Regions from separate parts of the Streptomyces sp. 8N706 genome, predicted to be linked through region 2. Evidence: riboswitches for the same ligand, from Rfam matches in the RefSeq annotation. Region 2 holds a riboswitch; the other holds the start of a gene.

Region 1 (5,080 bases), on a different contig from region 2:
TGAGCGGACGCAGGTCGACGATGCACTCATGGGCGACCAGCCCGTTCGGGCCGGTGTAGAGCACCGGGTAGTGCGGCTCGAGGCGCTTGGCGATGTAGTTGGCGCCGAGAACGGCCATCTGGGTGGCCCTCCGCAGCCCCTCGGCGCCCATCAGCCGGACGTACGCCCAGGAGATCGGCAGGATGCCCGCGGATCCCCACGGAGCGGCGGAAATCGGGCCCACACCCGTCTCCGGACCGGCGGCCGGCTGGAGCGGGTGGTTCGGCAGGTACGGCGCGAGATGCGCCCGCACGGCGACGGGGCCGACGCCGGGGCCGCCACCGCCGTGCGGGATGCAGAAGGTCTTGTGCAGGTTCAGATGCGAGACGTCCGAGCCGAACCGGCCCGGCTTGGCCAGTCCCACCAGCGCGTTGAGGTTGGCGCCGTCCACGTACACCTGGCCGCCCGCGTCGTGCACGGCCGCGCAGACGTCGGTGATGTGCTCCTCGAACACGCCGTGCGTGGAGGGGTAGGTGACCATCAGTACGGCCAGCTCGTGGCCATGCTTCTCGATCTTGGCGTGCAGGTCCTCGACGTCGACGTCCCCGTCCTCGCGGGTCTTGACCACCACCACCTTCATCCCTGCCATCACGGCGCTGGCGGCGTTGGTGCCGTGCGCGGAGGAGGGGATGAGGCAGACGGTGCGCTGCGTGTCACCGTTGGCCCGGTGGTACGCCCGTACGGCCAGCAGTCCGGCCAGCTCGCCCTGTGAGCCCGCGTTCGGCTGGAGGGAAACGGTGTCGTAGCCGGTGACCTCGGCGAGGTGCTCCTCGAGCTCGTGGATGAGGGTGAGGTAGCCCTCGGCCTGCTCGACGGGCGCGAACGGGTGGAGCGCCGCGAACTGCGGCCAGGTGACCGGTTCCATCTCCGCGGTCGCGTTGAGCTTCATCGTGCAGGAGCCGAGCGGGATCATGCCGCGGTCCAGCGCGTAGTCACGGTCGGAGAGGCGGCGCAGATAGCGCAGCATCGCCGTCTCGGAGCGGTGCTGGTGGAAGACCGGGTGGGTGAGGTAGTCGTCGTGGCGCAGCAGGGCGCCCGGCAGCGTCTCCTGCACGACGGCGTCCAGCTCCTCCACGTCCGCCGCGACACCGAAGGCGCCCCACACGGCGGCCAGCTGGTCACGGCCGGTGGTCTCGTCACAGGCGATGCCGACCAGATCGGCGTCGACCTGGCGCAGGTTGACCCCGGCCTCGCGGGCGGCGGCCACGATCTCGGCGGCACGCCCGGGGACACGCGCGGTCAGCGTGTCGAAGTACGCGCTGTGCACGATCTCGACGCCTCCGGCCCGCAGGCCTTCGGCGAGGAGCACGGTGTAGCGGTGGGTGCGCCGGGCGATGTCCGCGAGCCCGTCCGGGCCGTGGTGGACGGCGTACATGCCCGCCATCACGGCGAGCAGGACCTGCGCGGTGCAGATGTTGCTCGTGGCCTTCTCACGACGGATGTGCTGCTCACGGGTCTGGAGAGCCAGCCGGTACGCCTTGTTGCCGTCGGCGTCCACGGAGACGCCGACGAGCCGGCCCGGCAGGTTGCGGGCGAACTTCTCGCGTACGGCCATGAAGCCGGCGTGCGGGCCGCCGAAGCCCATGGGCACGCCGAAGCGCTGGCTGCTGCCGACGGCGATGTCCGCGCCGAGGTCGCCGGGCGAGGTGAGCAGGGTGAGGGCGAGGAGGTCAGCGGCGACGGTGACGATCGCCCCCAGTTCGTGTGCCCGCTCGATCACCGGTCGGAGGTCCCTGACCCGGCCGGAGGCGCCCGGGTACTGCAGCAGCACACCGAATACCCCGCGCTCGGCGACGTCCGCCGGAACGCCGTCGGAGAGATCGGCGACGACGACCTCCACACCGGCCGGTTCGGCGCGGGTCTCGATGACCGCGATGGTCTGGGGCAGACAGTCGGCGTCGATCAGGAAGACCCCCTCCTTGACCTTGCCGACGCGGCGGGAGAGCGCCATCGCCTCGGCGGCGGCCGTGCCCTCGTCGAGGAGCGAGGCGCCCGAGGTGGGCAGGCCGGTGAGGTCGGCGACGACCGTCTGGAAGTTCAGCAGCGCCTCGAGGCGGCCCTGGGAGATCTCCGGCTGGTACGGCGTGTAAGCCGTGTACCAGGCGGGGTTCTCCATGACATTGCGAAGGATCACCGGCGGGGTGAAGGTGCCGTAGTAGCCGAGTCCGATCATCGGCGTCAGCACCTGATTGCGGTCCGCCAGGCCGCGCAGCTCGGCGAGGACCTCCGCCTCGGTGCGCGCCCGCGGCAGATCGAGGGCCTCGGCGCTCTTGATCACATCGGGCACGGCGGCGGCCGTGAGCTCGTCGAGTGAGCCGTAGCCCACATGGGCGAGCATCTTCGCCTGCGCCTCGCCGTTGGGACCGATATGGCGCTGCTCGAACGGAATGCCACGCTCCAGCTCGGAGAGTGGGATGCGGTTGGCGGTCATCTGCGGAGGCCTCCTGGTCGACGCGACCTGCGAGGGGCACCACGGCGGGTACCCGGATGGCCTCCCCCTCTGTCATCTCGACCTGAGAGCTTCACCGGCCCGCACGGGGCGGCCCGGCTTTCACCGTCGGTGAGGAGGGGTTCCGGCGCATACACGGCCGATGCCCGCCCTGCTTTCCAGAGTGACCTCGTCCGTGCGGTACGGGTGCCTGAGAGATTCCGGGGAGGATTTGCTCCTTCGGCGCCTCCGATTGCTGGTGGAGGACTCTCCCGCACGGGGTCTGCAGCCGTTTGCCAGCGTACCAGTGGACCTCCGCCCAGGTCGTTCGAGTGGCCGGGGGGCACGATGTGGCCTTTCGTTGTCTCCAGGGGATCCGCGAGCAGTTGGAGGAATCGTGCAGACCGATATCGATCCGCGGAGCCTGATCGGCCGCAAGGCTTTCGACCTCGACGGTGCGAAGATCGGCACCGTGGACGAGGTGTATCTGGACGACGCGACGGGCCGTCCGGAGTGGGCGGCGGTGCGCACCGGCCTGTTCGGCCGCGACGCCTTCGTGCCCCTGGAGCCCAGCGAGGTCATCGACGACACCCTGCGCGTTCCGTACCGCCGGGCACTGATCAAGGATGCCCCTGATTTCGGGGTGGGCCGGCACCTCTCCCCGGAGCAGGAGTTGCAGCTCTACCACCACTACGGTCTGGACGCGACGGCCCCGGGCGACGAGCCGGGCTCCGATGACCAGGACTTCGGGCGTATCGCGGGCAACGACGACTGATCGTCCCGCGCCGGGTCCGGCACCAGGGGCAAGGGCTCGGACGGCTCCAGGGCGGGGTCGTCCACGGGGAAGGTGCGCACCCGTCCGGGCGCCGACCACGGCTGCTCGAACCGTACGGTGACCCGCCCGACCCCGCTGCCCTGCACCCAGCCGCTGCCGAGCTCCGCGTGGCGTACGTCATGGCCCGGCACCCATCGGCGAGCCTGCTCCGGCGCGGCTTCCTCCGCGCCCGGCGGAGGGGGCGGCGCGGGATGATGAGCGCCCTCGTCCGGCTCAGGGCCCCCCAGAACGCTCTCCGCAGCCGCTGCCGCCTCCGCGGACGAAGCCTGCCCGGTCGCCGGCCGCCCGGTCGCCGCCTGCGCCGTTGCCGCCTGCGCGAAGAGGTCCTCCTGGGTGAAGTCCGCCAGCCCCGTCACCCCGACACCCAGCAGCCGCACACCGCCCGTGGTGTCCACGGACTCGAGGAGGCGCCCCGCCGCCTCCCGGATGACCGCCGGTTCGTCGGTGGGCCCCCGGAGGGTCTCGGAGCGGGTCAGGGTGGAGAAGTCGTACCGACGGACCTTGAGGACCACCGTGCGTCCGGAGCGCCCGGCGGAGCGCAGACGCTGCACACAGCGGTCCGCCAGCCGCCCGACCTGCGCCCGCACCTGTGCCCGGTCGTGCAGATCGACATCGAAGGTGTCCTCCACCGAGACCGACTTGGCGTCCCGCTCCGCGACCACGGGTCGGTCGTCGCGGCCGCTCGCCATCGAGTGCAGCGAGCTGCCGTGCGCCTTGCCCAGCAGCCGTACGAGTTCGTCCTCGCCCGCCTCCACGATCTCGCCGACGGTGTGGATGCCGGCCCGGCGCAGATGCTCGGCGGTGGCGGGCCCGACACCGGGAAGTGTGCGGACCGTCATCGGAGCCAGCATCTCGCGCTCGCTGCCCGGCGTGATCAGCACAAGACCGTCCGGCTTGGCCTCCTCCGAGGCGATCTTGGCCACCATCTTGGACCCGGCCAGACCCACCGAACCGCTGAGCCCGGTCACCGCCCGGATCTCGGCCCGCAGCCGCTCCGCGACCGCACGGGCCTCGGCGGCCGAGGCCGCCTGCCCGCCCGCCTCCAGGTCCACGAACGCCTCGTCCAGGCTCAGCGGCTCGACGAGCGGCGAGAGCCCGTGCAGCAGCTCCATGACCGCGTCGCTGACCCGGCGGTACAGCCCGAATCGGGGGGCGAGATAGGCGGCGTTGGGGCACAGCCTGCGGGCCTGTCCCATGGCCATGGCCGAGTGCACCCCGAAGACCCGCGCCTCGTACGACGCCGTGGCCACGACCCCGCGCGGACCGAGTCCTCCGACGACCACCGGCTTGCCGCGCAGGCTCGGCTTGGAGGCCTGCTCCACGGCAGCGTAGAAGGCATCCATGTCGAGATGGAGGATGGTCGGTGCGCCTCTCACACCACCGATGCTGCCCTATGGCACTGACATTCGCCCCGGGGCGGCGTGGCGGGTTCAGACGGCGCGATTGCGGCGGCGGGCGAGTTCGTCCGCGGGGTTGTGCCCGATCAGCGTCTCACCGGTCTCGACCCGCTCCCCGTGCAGCTGGGACAGGGCGTTCTCCACATCCCGCCACACCACGCCGACGGCGATGCCGAAGATGCCCTGACCGCCCTGGAGGAGGCTCACGACGTCGTCCGGGGAGGAGCACTCGTAGACCGTCGCGCCATCGCTCATCAGCGTCATCTGGGCGAGGTCGGCGCGCTCGCGGGCACGCAGGTGCTGGACCGCGGCACGGATGTTCTGCAGGGAGACGCCGGTGTCCAGGAAGCGCTTCACGATCTTCAGAACGACGACGTCCCG
Region 2 (5,080 bases):
CTGCTGCATCATCACCCGCACCGAATCCACGGCCTGCGGGCTCGTGTCGTACAGATCCAGGCCGATGGCGAGATACGGCGCTCCCAGGGCCGGTTGCACCCACGCACGGCGCAACGCCCGGACGGCGGGGGTGCGATGGGCGTTCTGCGTCAGCAGGGCGTAGAACTGGGGGATCTCGATGGTCGGTTCGGAGAGCCGCAGGGGCCCCGCGGGCAGCCGGTCCAGGCCTCCGGCGATGCGGCGCAGATCGGCCCAGGGGATGCCGACGCCGCCGCCCGGGGCGTGCGGGTTCAGCCAGAGGCCCCAGCGGTCGGGGTAGAGGGCGGTGGCGACGTCCCAGCCGGTGACGACTTCGTGCGCGCGGTTCCAGCCACTGGCGGCGAGCTCCTGGGCGGAGGTGACGCAGGGTGCGTAGCCCAGGCCGTCGACCTCCATGTTCCCGTACTGGGCGTCCGGTGCTCCCGGTCGGCCGTGCCAGAGCAGCATCCAGATGCGGCCCTCGGCGAGGGCGTGCAGCAGCGCCTCGTAGGCGTCGTACCGCCCGGGTGTCACCTGCCGCAGCGTCTCCTCGACGGCCCCGGCCGCCGCTGCGCTGGCTCCCGCGCTCACCTGACTCCGCCCCTTCTTCCGGCCTTTCGGCACCTTTTCAGGGCACATCGGTGCACCCCGCCCGGTCATGCAACCAGCTTACGAGTCCCTCGTCGCCGGTCTTGGTGTGCTACCGGCGGTACGTGCGGGTCGTGCTCAGCGGTCCGCGGTGTGGAACGGGCGCACCCGCTCCAGCATCCAGTAGCCGACCGGATCCTGCGCGATGTCCAGCAGTACCAGTTGTACGGGCCAGGGCACCGGGACCGCGCCGAGCGCGCGTCCGAGCGCCTCCATCACCGCGGCCCGGTCCTCGGGTTCACAGCGGATGAGTTCGACACCGACGAAGAGCGCGGGGGCGTCGCCCTCGACGCTGGCGAGGGCGCGGCGGGCGGTGCGGACCAGCCCGGTGACGGCGAACTCCCCGGCGGCGGCGGCGAGGAAGTCGACGGGTTCGGCCTGCCAGTCCGGTTCGAACATCCGCACCCGGCCGCCGCTGGTGGGGCCGTCGAGCTCGGTGCGGCCCGCCCGGCACAGCTCGGCGACCGCGGGCGGCGGCAGCGGGACGCCGACCGCGCCACCGGGATTGACGGCGATACCCAGCTGCGGCGGCAGTCCGCGGGCGAACTCACGGGCGGGCGCGATGGTGAAGGACATATGGGAGCCGACGACCTGGAGGAACTGCTGCTCGGAGCTGAAGACCGGGACGTACGCGGCGCCTTCGATCTCCATGGTCGGCAGGTCCAGGTCCCGGCTCTCACGGCTGCCGCCGTTCGGCAGCGGCACCCAGACATGACTGCGGCCGAGCACCTCGACCAGCCGGGCTCCGGCGCCGGGGACACCGAGCGAGGCGGCGAGCACCTCCTCGAGTTCATTGCCCGGGAAACCGGCCGGGGGAATCCCGCCGGCAGGCATGGAATAGCCGTGCTGCTCCGTCATGCTCATCGGGCCCCACCAACCCCGTCTCGTCCGAACTGCACACGCACCTTAACGGCTGGCTGTCCCGCTGCTCCCCGGGGCGTCCCGAATCTGTGACACGGCCCCGCGCACTCCGGACGTAGTGGGCAAATCAACGGGGCCGGACTCCGTATCCTCCCGCCTGATTCCTCCGTACGCCCGGTACCGCTGCCCGTCCGCACGGCGCCGTCCGTCCGCACGGCTCGGCCCGCGGTCCTTCCGTACGGCGGGATCCGGCAGCGGCGGGGTCCGCGCGCTCACTCGAAGGCGATACCGCTCAGGGCACTCGCCGTACCGCGGTCCAGCAGCACGGCTGAGGCACAGCCGCGCGGCGGTTGTCCGCTCTCCATGTCCCCGACGAGCCGCCCCACCGCACGCCGGTGCCGCCCGAAGGCGTACCCGGAGACGCCCCGTCCGCGCGACGCCTGGCCCTCCAGGGCGGTCTCCGGCGGTACATCCAGCAGTGCCAGATGCAGGGACCGCCCCCGGCGGCGGGCGTCGCGCGCCAGCCAGCGGCGCACCCACGCGAGACTGCCGCAGTCGTGCACCACGACGCTGTCGCCGGAGCGCAGCGCCCGGCGCAGCCCGGCGTAGTGGGCCAGGCGGACCAGGGGGCGGTAGAGGGCGTACGGCAGCAGCGTCGGCGCCCGGTGCTCCCAGCGGTCCCGGGTATCCTGCGAGTCGATCCGGCGTACGGCCCCTCCGCGGCGGTCCAGCGCGGCGGCCGCCCGTTTGATCAAGGTGCTCTTGCCGCTCCCCGGGAGCCCGGAGACGACGACCACGTCACCGGCCGGGTAGCGCAGCTCGCTCACCCGCCGGCCCCGCAGATCCGTGGTCGGCCCGCGCCGCCCCGGCCTGACGACCGCCGACGTGGGCGGCGCCGCCTGCGGGGGGACGGCGCCGAACCCGGCGGCCCCTGTTGTCGCACACGCTCCGTGCCTCTGCACCGTGATCGTCCTCCTAGGTCCGGTCACTGCGGCAGTTTCAAGAAAAGGTAATGCCATACAACCGCGTCACCCTCACCTGAACGGCCCGAATGTGTCACAGCCATGCAATGATGTGCCCCGCAAACTCCATACCGGCCGCTTGTAACCCGCGCGGGAGAGTCCCCGGACCGGCAGTGAGCCGGGCGCCGGGGCGCCGAAGGAGCAAGTCCTCCCTTGAATCTCTCAGGCCCCGTACCGCGCGGGCGAGGCACATCTGAAAAGCGGGCCGCCGCGGTGCGGCTCCACCCAAGGTGCAAGCCGTAACCCCTCTGCGGGGTCGTGGCGAACCTCTCAGGTTCCGATGACAGATGGGGAGGCTGTGTTCATGTCGACAGAGCCTCACCACCCCTGCCCGGGAGCCTGAAGATGACCGATTCCCCACGCCGTACCTCCCTCGACGCGCTGCATCGCAGGCTCGGGGCGACCATGACCGACTTCGCCGGCTGGGACATGCCGCTGCGCTACGGCAGTGAGCGCGAGGAGCATCTGGCGGTCCGCACCCGCGCCGGCCTCTTCGACCTCTCCCACATGGGCGAGATCACCCTGACCGGCCCCCAGGCCGGTGAGCTGCTCGACTACGCGCTCGTCGGCCATCTCTCCGCGCTCGCCCCCGGCCGCGCCCGCTACACCATGATCTGCGACGCCGAGGGCGGCATCCTCGACGACCTGATCGTCTACCGGCTCGCCGACGAAGAGTTCATGGTGGTGGCCAACGCCTCCAACGCGCAGGTCGTCCTGGACGCGCTCACCGAGCGTGCCGGGGGCTTCGACGCGGCCGTCCGCGACGACCGGGAGGCGTACGCGCTGCTCGCCGTCCAGGGTCCGGAGTCCCCCGGCATTCTCGCGTCGCTGACCGACGCCGACCTGGACGGGCTGAAGTACTACGCGGGTCTGCCCGGGACCGTCGCCGGTGTGCCCGCGCTGATCGCCCGTACCGGTTACACCGGCGAGGACGGCTTCGAGCTCTTCGTCGCGCCCGGGGACGCCGAGACGCTGTGGCAGGCGCTGACCGAGGCGGGCCGGGACGCCGGCCTGGTCCCCTGCGGACTGTCCTGCCGCGACACACTGCGGCTGGAGGCGGGCATGCCGCTGTACGGGCATGAGCTCACCCGGTCCACCACGCCCTTCGACGCGGGGCTGGGCCGGGTCGTGAAGTTCGAGAAGACCACCAACGACGGCCGCTTCGTCGGGCGCGAGGCCCTGGAGGCCGCCGCGAAGCGGGCCGGGGAGGCCCCGCCGCGCACGCTGGTCGGCCTGGTCGCCGAGGGCCGCCGGGTCCCGCGCGCCGGATACCCGGTCGTCTCCACCGGTTCCGGCACCGTCATCGGCGAGGTGACCTCGGGCGCTCCGTCCCCGACGCTGGGCCGGCCGATCGCCATCGCGTATGTGGACGCGGCTCACGCCGAGCCCGGCACCGGGGGCGTGGCGGTCGACATCCGGGGCAGCCACGAGCCGTACGAGGTCGTCGCGCTGCCGTTCTACAAGCGCCGGCGCTGAGACCTTCCACCAGGGCTGGGCGCCGACTTCCCCAAAGGGCCGGCGCCGACGCCCGGAAGCCACCGCTGACGGGCTCGGAGGACGCTTCTGTCACGTTGCTCTCGTCACGCCCGTCCCACCTGTCAAGACCCCGTATCCGAGCACGCCCCCGCATCCAGGAGAATCAGGTCATGAGCAACCCCCAGCAGCTGCGCTACAGCAAGGAGCACGAGTGGCTCACCGCCGCCGAGGACGGTGTGTCGACCGTGGGCATCACCGCGCACGCCGCCGACGCGCTCGGTGATGTCGTCTACGTCCAGCTCCCGGAGGTCGGCGACGCCGTCACCGCGGGCGAGCCCTGTGGCGAGCTGGAGTCGACCAAGTCCGTCAGCGACCTGTACGCCCCGGTGTCCGGCGAGGTCACCGAGGTGAACCAGGACGTCGTGGACGACCCCGCGCTGGTGAATTCCGCCCCCTTCGAGGGCGGCTGGCTGTTCAAGGTGAGGGTCAGCGACGAGCCGTCGGACCTGCTGTCCGCCGACGAGTACACCGCCTTCACCGGCAACTGACCCCCGCCCCGCGCCCCACCTGAATGGGATCCTGATGTCGCTTCTCAACCAGTCCCTGCACGAGCTCGACCCGGACGTCGCCGCGGCCGTCGACGCCGAGCTGCACCGCCAGCAGTCCACCCTCGAGATGATCGCCTCGGAGAACTTCGCTCCGGCCGCCGTCCTCGAGGCGCAGGGCTCGGTGCTCACCAACAAGTACGCCGAGGGGTACCCCGGCCGCCGCTACTACGGCGGCTGTGAGCACGTCGACGTCGTGGAGCAGCTGGCGATCGACCGGATCAAGGCGCTGTTCGGGGCCGAGCACGCCAACGTCCAGCCGCACTCCGGAGCGCAGGCGAACGCCGCCGCGATGTTCGCCCTGCTCTCCCCCGGTGACACCATCCTGGGTCTGAACCTCGCCCACGGGGGGCACCTGACCCACGGCATGAAGATCAACTTCTCCGGCAAGCTCTACACCGTCGCCGCGTACCACGTGGACGAGAAGACCAACCAGGTCGACATGGACGA

The links. Region 2 has a riboswitch for glycine ahead of gcvT (glycine cleavage system aminomethyltransferase GcvT). Riboswitches for the same ligand answer to the same signal wherever they lie in the genome.
Region 1: linked by a shared signal. The riboswitch ahead of gcvP (aminomethyl-transferring glycine dehydrogenase) and the one ahead of gcvT (glycine cleavage system aminomethyltransferase GcvT) in region 2 are both predicted to bind glycine.

Annotation. Positions count from the first base shown of each region.
Region 1 is NZ_JBQQBW010000033.1:57,101-62,180, forward strand. Features, by position in the region: gene gcvP (aminomethyl-transferring glycine dehydrogenase) at 1-2,470, opposite strand, end outside; glycine riboswitch at 2,657-2,752, opposite strand; gene ACTWQE_RS15140 (PRC-barrel domain-containing protein) at 2,865-3,242, shown strand; gene ACTWQE_RS15145 (DNA polymerase IV) at 3,158-4,678, opposite strand; gene ACTWQE_RS15150 (MerR family transcriptional regulator) at 4,733-5,080, opposite strand, start outside.
Region 2 is NZ_JBQQBW010000058.1:14,963-20,042, reverse strand. Features, by position in the region: gene ACTWQE_RS21240 (enhanced serine sensitivity protein SseB C-terminal domain-containing protein) at 1-609, opposite strand, end outside; gene ACTWQE_RS21235 (enhanced serine sensitivity protein SseB) at 745-1,530, opposite strand; gene ACTWQE_RS21230 (AAA family ATPase) at 1,800-2,495, opposite strand; glycine riboswitch at 2,631-2,736, shown strand; glycine riboswitch at 2,737-2,846, shown strand; gene gcvT (glycine cleavage system aminomethyltransferase GcvT) at 2,895-4,025, shown strand; gene gcvH (glycine cleavage system protein GcvH) at 4,196-4,573, shown strand; gene glyA (serine hydroxymethyltransferase) at 4,608-5,080, shown strand, end outside.